2 regions of the Pseudomonas baetica genome follow, and region 1 is predicted to be linked to the other one. Evidence: riboswitches for the same ligand, from Rfam matches in the RefSeq annotation. Region 1 holds a riboswitch; the other holds the start of a gene.

The links. Region 1 has a riboswitch for manganese ahead of mntP (manganese efflux pump MntP). Riboswitches for the same ligand answer to the same signal wherever they lie in the genome.
Region 2: it holds a riboswitch for manganese, as region 1 does, so the genes downstream of both, ATI02_RS21205 (TMEM165/GDT1 family protein) here and mntP (manganese efflux pump MntP) in region 1, are expected to answer to the same signal.

The regions. Positions count from the first base shown of each region.
Region 1 covers NZ_PHHE01000001.1:2,201,221-2,204,624, reverse strand. Annotated here, with positions in the region: gene ATI02_RS10080 (LTA synthase family protein) at 1-970, shown strand, start outside; yybP-ykoY riboswitch at 1,200-1,370, shown strand; partial or broken gene mntP (manganese efflux pump MntP) at 1,376-1,942, shown strand; gene ATI02_RS32000 (carbon-nitrogen hydrolase family protein) at 1,983-2,432, opposite strand; one part of gene ATI02_RS10070 (IS3 family transposase) at 2,506-2,761, shown strand; one part of gene ATI02_RS10070 (IS3 family transposase) at 2,761-3,404, shown strand, end outside.
Region 2 covers NZ_PHHE01000001.1:4,568,981-4,572,384, reverse strand. Annotated here, with positions in the region: gene ATI02_RS21215 (2-hydroxyacid dehydrogenase) at 1-690, shown strand, start outside; gene ATI02_RS21210 (methyltransferase) at 723-1,721, shown strand; yybP-ykoY riboswitch at 1,761-1,885, shown strand; gene ATI02_RS21205 (TMEM165/GDT1 family protein) at 1,973-2,557, shown strand; gene ATI02_RS21200 (M48 family metallopeptidase) at 2,699-3,404, opposite strand, start outside.

The DNA of each region.
Region 1 (3,404 bases):
CCGTCAGGAAACCGCGACCCGTCACCCGATGCTGACCCGGCAAAATACGCTGATCAACGATTTCAAGGGCTACGAGAAGCTGTACATGATTGGCGGCAACTCCGGGTGGGCCAACATGAACGCGCTGATCCGCCGCAGCATTGTCGACATTCGACTGTATGACGAGCGTGACTGGCGTTCGCCTGTGGTGGATGTCTGGGGGATTTCCGATCTGGATCTGTTCAAGGAAAGCGACCGAATCCTGCGCGCGCTGCCCAAGGACCAGCCGTTTTTCGCCTATTTGCAGACGGCAGGCAATCACCGGCCGTTTACGATTCCCAAAGAAAATAACGGTTTCGAAGTCAGCAACCTGAGCCTTGAACAGGTTCAGGCAGCGGGCTCGCGCAGCGTCGAGCAATACAACGCGGTGCGCTTGCTGGACTTCAATATCGGGCGGCTGATGGAACTGGCCAAGGCGGGCGGTTACTACGAGAACACGATTTTTGTCCTGTTTGGTGACCACAATACCCGTATCAGCCAGATCCCGCACATGCCTCCAGCGTTTGAGAGATTGGGGCTGGAGAGCAACAACGTGCCGATGTTGATTCACGCACCAGGCTTGATCGGGACGAAGGTGGTGGAGGAGGCGGTGGGGTTGGCGGACTTGTTGCCCACCGTGGCAGGTATGGCAGGCATTGCGTTCAGCAACGGCGCCATGGGGCGGGATATTCAGCAACCTGCGCCGGAGGGTGAACGTGTCGTGCCATTGGTACTGCGCGAAGGTACGTTCCCGTTGATCGGTGGCGTGCCCCGGCATTTCCTCCTGCAGATGGAACACGACGGTACTTCACCGACGCTGCACGACCTGGCCTCGGCAACACCGTTGGAGGACGTTGCCGGTCAGCATCCTGAGGAATTCAGTCGCTTGCGTGCATTGACCCTCGGGCTGCATGAAAGCGCGCGATTGATGTTGTACCGGAATGTGCAGTGAGGTTATGGCAATTTAACCGCTTACGCGCTGCAATTCGATTGCTTGAACTGCAATGCATTTACCAGTGGGAGCTGGGCTTGTCCGCGATAAGGTATAGGTGATCTACCTGCAGAATCGAGGTGTCCTTATCGCGGGCAAGTCCAGCTCCCACAGAGAAAGTGTTCCTCCTGTACATCCGAAAATTTGTGAACCATTTGACGATATTTTCATGCCCTTTACAGGTATGATGCCCACCTTCGTTGGGGAGTAGCCTGCTGCTGAGTTATCTCAGGAGCGTTCGTATCAACATTCTCGGCAGCAGCCGTGGTACGAACATCTTTTGGTTGGCGAGACCAGCGACATATCCATGCCTAAAGTTGGGCGTGTGGATGTGTCGTTGACTCATAGCCCGACTGGAAGTAAACCGTGAATCCCATTTCCCTCATATTCCTTGCCCTGGCCATGTCCACGGACGCTTTTGCAGCGGCCATCGGTAAAGGCTCCAGCCTGCACAAACCCCGTTTTATCGAAGCGCTGCGCACCGGTGTTATTTTCGGTGTGATTGAAGCCATCACGCCCGTCATCGGCTGGGCGATTGGCAATGCGGCCAGCAGCTTCGTTGAAAGCTGAGACCACTGGATCGCCTTCACGCTGCTTCTGATTCTCGGCTTGCACATGATCTACAACGGCGTGAAGCAGGATGAGGAAGAGCCCGAGGAAAAAGCGGGTCAGCATTCGTTTCTGATTCTGGCTGTCACTGCTTTTGCCACCAGCATCGACGCGCTTGCCGTAGGAGTTGGCCTGGCGTTTGTAGACGTGAATATTCTGGTCGCGGCGGCTGCAATCGGTTTGGCGACCATGACCATGGTCACTATCGGTGTGATGCTGGGCCGGATGCTGGGCACCATGGTCGGCAAGCGTGCCGAGATCATTGGCGGTGTGGTGCTGATGCTGGTGGGCGCTACGATCTTGTATGAGCACTTGTCGGCGTGATTTTCTAGGTTGAAACAAGCCCTGTAGGAGCTCACCGAGGTTACGAGGCCAGCGATGGCGGTGTATCAGACGCACCGCTATCGGCCATTCCATGACGCTTTGAGCAGTTCTGCAATAGCGAGCTATCGCGTGAATAACCGGTTTCACCGATGAGCACACTAGCGGCATACAACTGCGCGCCTTGTTTTGCAGCGTGTGATGAATGTTCCGGGTGACTGAAATCAGCACACACCGATAGGGCTATGGGTAAGTCCGCGATAAGCATCAAATCGCCCCCATTACCCGCACTAAAGAATTGCTCTTCGCCAGGGTGTAGATGCTGCTTGGTATAGAAACCAATCGAGCCATCTTGGTGGAGTATGAAAGCTGCAATTAGCGGTTTGTCATGACTGGGTAGGCGCAACGGCAAACCCACTATCGTAGTCATGGAGGCTTCCCGCGCAAGGTGTCGCAAGGGGGAGAGAAGTGGGCTATCTATATCCTGCGCCAAGGCTTTAGCTGTAGTGGTCTAATGAAACCGGACACCCATTTAGGCGAGAATGCTCGCCAGATAGAGGTGTCTGATGACCAAACAACGTCGTTCTTTTTCCGCTGAATTCAAACGCGAGGCCGCAGGCCTCGTGCTCGATCAAGGCTATAGCCATATCGAAGCCAGCCGCTCGCTTGGTGTGGTTGAGTCCGCGTTGCGCCGCTGGGTTAATCAGCTTCAGCAGGAGCGCACTGGCGTTACTCCGCAGAGTAAAGCGCTGACGCCAGAGCAACAGAAAATCCAGGAATTGGAAGCTCGAATCGCTCGACTTGAGCGGGAGAAATCCATTTTAAAAAAGGCTACCGCGCTCTTGATGTCGGAAGAGCACGAGCGCACGCGCTGATTGATCAACTGAGCCCCCAAGAGCCGGTTGATTGGCTTTGCGCAGTCTTTGACGTCACTCGTTCGTGTTACTACGCCCATCGTCTCAGGCGCCGAACTCCAGACGTTGAGCGGCTTCGGTTGCGCAGCCGGGTTAACGAACTGTTTACGCAAAGTCGAAGCGCCGCCGGTAGCCGCAGCATCGTGTCGATGATGCAGGAAGACGGCGAGCAAATTGGGCGGTTCAAGGTGCGAGGCCTGATGCGGGAACTGGAGTTGGTCAGTAAACAACCTGGATCACATGCCTACAAACAAGCGACGGTTGAGCGGCCTGACATTCCGAACATATTGAATCGAGAGTTTGATGTGCCGGCGCCGAATCAGGTCTGGTGTGGCGACATCACCTACATCTGGGCTCAAGGGAAATGGCATTACCTGGCTGTCGTTATGGATCTTTACGCGCGCCGAGTGGTGGGCTGGGCGCTGTCGAACAAGCCGGATGCGGATCTGGTCATCAAGGCGTTGGACATGGCTTACGAACAGCGTGGCAGGCCTCAAGGGCTTCTGTTTCACTCGGATCAGGGCTCGCAATATGGCAGTCGCCAGTTTCGC
Region 2 (3,404 bases), 2.4 Mb from region 1:
GGCATCACCGTATGCAACTGTCAGGGGTACGGCACGCCATCGGTGGCGCAACACACCCTCATGCTGCTGCTCAACCTCGCCACACGCTTGGCCGATTATCAAAAAGCCGTAGGCGAAGGTCGCTGGCAGCAGGCGAAACAGTTCTGTCTGCTCGACTACCCGATTGTCGAACTCGAAGGTAAAACCCTTGGCCTGCTCGGTCATGGCGAGTTGGGCGGCGCTGTCGCACGGTTGGCGCAAGCCTTCGGCATGCGCGTGTTGCTCGGGCAGATTCCGGGGCGCCCTGTCCGCCCGGATCGTTTGCCTCTGGATCAACTGCTACCACAGATCGACGCCCTCACCCTGCACTGCCCGCTCAATGAACACACGCGCCACTTCATCGGCGCCCGCGAACTGGCTTCGATGAAGCCCGGCGCATTCGTGGTCAACACCGCTCGCGGTGGACTGATCGATGAACAGGCCTTGGCCGATGCCTTGCGCAACGGCCACCTCGGCGGCGCTGCTACTGATGTGCTCAGCGTCGAGCCGCCAACCCTAGGCAATCCGCTGCTGGCCGCCGACATCCCGCGCCTCATCGTCACCCCGCACAACGCTTGGGGCAGTCGCGAGGCTCGACAGCGCATCGTTGGCCAATTGACCGAAAACACCGAGGCGTTCTTCAGCGGTAAGGCGCTGCGGGTCGTCAGTTGATAAACTGCGGCACTTTTTTTTGAGGAGCAGTTATGGATCCGCGCAGTGAAGTACTGCTTCGTCAGGCCGAGTTATTCCAGGGTTCGCTATTGTTGGCCGGTTTGCCTGCCGACGATTTGCTCGGGCGCCTGCCCAATGCGTTTGGCTGGTGCTGGCATGCCGGCGACCAAGCTGCACTCGATGCTCGCTTCGAAGGCCGCAGTCATTTCGGTGTGGATATTCCCCAGCGTGAGTTCGATAGCGCCGTGGTGTTTCTGCCCAAATCCAAAGACCTGACCGATTACATCCTCAACGCTGTGGCCTCGCGCCTGGCCGGGCGCGAAGTGTTTCTGGTCGGGGAAAAACGCAGCGGCATCGAAGGCGCCTCCAAGCAGCTCAACCCGTTCGGCAAGCCACGCAAACTCGACAGCGCACGCCACTGCCAACTGTGGCAAGTCACCGTGGCCAACGCCCCTGAAACCAAGTCGCTGGAAAGCCTGGCGCAGACTTACGAGCTACCGCTGGCCGAAGGCCCGCTGAAAGTCATCAGCCTGCCGGGCGTGTTCAGCCACGGTCGACTGGATCGCGGCAGCGCCTTGCTGCTGGAGCATCTGGACAAACTGCCGAGCGGTCATTTGCTCGACTTCGGTTGTGGCGCAGGTGTATTGGGCGCTGCGGTCAAACGTCGCTATCCGCACAATCAGGTGACATTGCTGGACGTCGACGCATTTGCCGCCGCCAGCAGCCGACTGACTTTGGCTGCCAATGGTCTGGAAGCCGATGTGCTGACCGGTGACGGAATCGATGCGGCGCCCATGGGTTTGAGCGCCATTTTAAGCAACCCGCCGTTCCATGTCGGGGTACACACGGATTATTTCGCCACTGAGAACTTGCTGCGAAAAGCGGCCAAACATCTGAAAAACGGCGGCGAACTACGCCTGGTAGCGAACAGCTTCCTGAAGTATCAGCCGCTGATCGAAGAGCATCTGGGCGTGTGCGCCATCAAGGCCGAAGGCAATGGTTTCCGGATTTACCGGGCCAAGCGTGGCTAGAAATTTGTGCTTGCTCATTCGGATTTGCCTAGGCAGAATCCGCTCCGTCCTAGGGGAGTAGTCTCCCACGAGCGCCAAGCTCGTCCGGCATACGTCAACATACTTGATCCTCAGATCATGGCGTATGCGACCCAAGCGTCCGCACCAGACGGATCGCAGGGTTTGACAAGACCTATGACACGCACACCTTACCCGGGGCGGGAAGGCTGTACGTGTCATAGCCGTGTCGACCCGCCCCTTAGGAAATCCTGATGCTGGACTCGTTACTCGTTCCCACCGCAATCGTTGCCTTGGCCGAAATCGGCGACAAGACGCAACTGCTCGCGCTGATTCTCGCCGCTCGCTTCCGCAAACCCTGGCCGATCATTGCCGGCATTGTCGCCGCGACCCTGGCCAACCACGCAGCAGCCGGTGCGGTCGGCGCCTGGTTCGGCAGCTTCTTCTCCGATTCTGTGTTGCACTGGATTCTCGCCGCCAGCTTCGCCGCCACGGCGTTGTGGACGCTGGTCCCGGACAAAATGGATGACGATGAAGCCAGCACCGCGCGCAAGTTCGGGCCATTCCTGACCACGCTGATTGCGTTTTTCCTGGCGGAAATGGGCGACAAGACTCAGGTAGCTACCGTCATGCTGGCCGCGCAGTATCCTGAGTTGTGGCTGGTGATTATCGGCACCACCCTGGGCATGTTGATTGCCAACGTACCGGTGGTATTGGCGGGTAACTTTGCCGCGGACAAACTGCCGCTGACCCTGATCCGTCGCCTGGCCGCTTCGGCGTTCCTGATTTTGGCGATCATCGCGGTGTACAAGGCAATGCAGAGCAGCGGCTGGGTTTAAACCTGCCAACACCGCTCGTTCCCATGCTCCGCGTGGGAACGCAACCGGGGACGCTCTGCGTCCCACTGGAACGCGGAGCGTCCCTTGAGGCATTCCCACGCAGAGCGTGGGAACGATCACCACCTCCAGGCTAAGTCCGACTCAGGACTTCGGCGCTTTCTCGTACAGCGGCATGACTTTCGGGATCGCCGCCTGCAACGAGGCGATGCGACTGGTCGACGCCGGGTGAGTGCTCATGAACTCCGGTGGCGAACCTTCCGAGGCCTTGCTCATCTTGTTCCACAAGGTGATCGCCGCGTTCGGGTTGTAACCGGCGCGGGCGGCCAGCTCCAGACCGATCAGGTCAGCCTCGTTTTCGTTGGCGCGGCTGTTAGGCAGCGTCATGCCGTAGTTGGCCACGGTGTCGGCCAGCGCCAGGCTGTCCTGGCCCAGACCGAACAAGGCGCCCGCGCCCTGCTTGGCCATCTCCATTCCGTAAGCCTTGGACATCGCTTCGCGACCATGTTCGCGCAAGGCGTGAGCGATTTCATGGCCCATGACCGCGGCAATTTCATCGTCGGTGAGTTTCAGGCTGTCGATCAGCCCGGTGTAGAAAATGATCTTGCCACCAGGCCCGCAGTTGGCGTTGAGCTCATCGCTCTTGATCAGATTGACCTCCCATTGCCACTGCGCGGCATCCGGGCGGAAGTTTGGCGCCTGAGCGATCAAGCGGTTGGCAATCGCCTGAACCCGCTTGGCCTCTGGGCTGGTCTTGTCCAGCACGCCTTTGCTCGATGCTTCGCCGACGGTCTTCTGATACGACTGGGCATACATCTGGTCGACCTCTTGCGAGGACAGCATGCTGAAC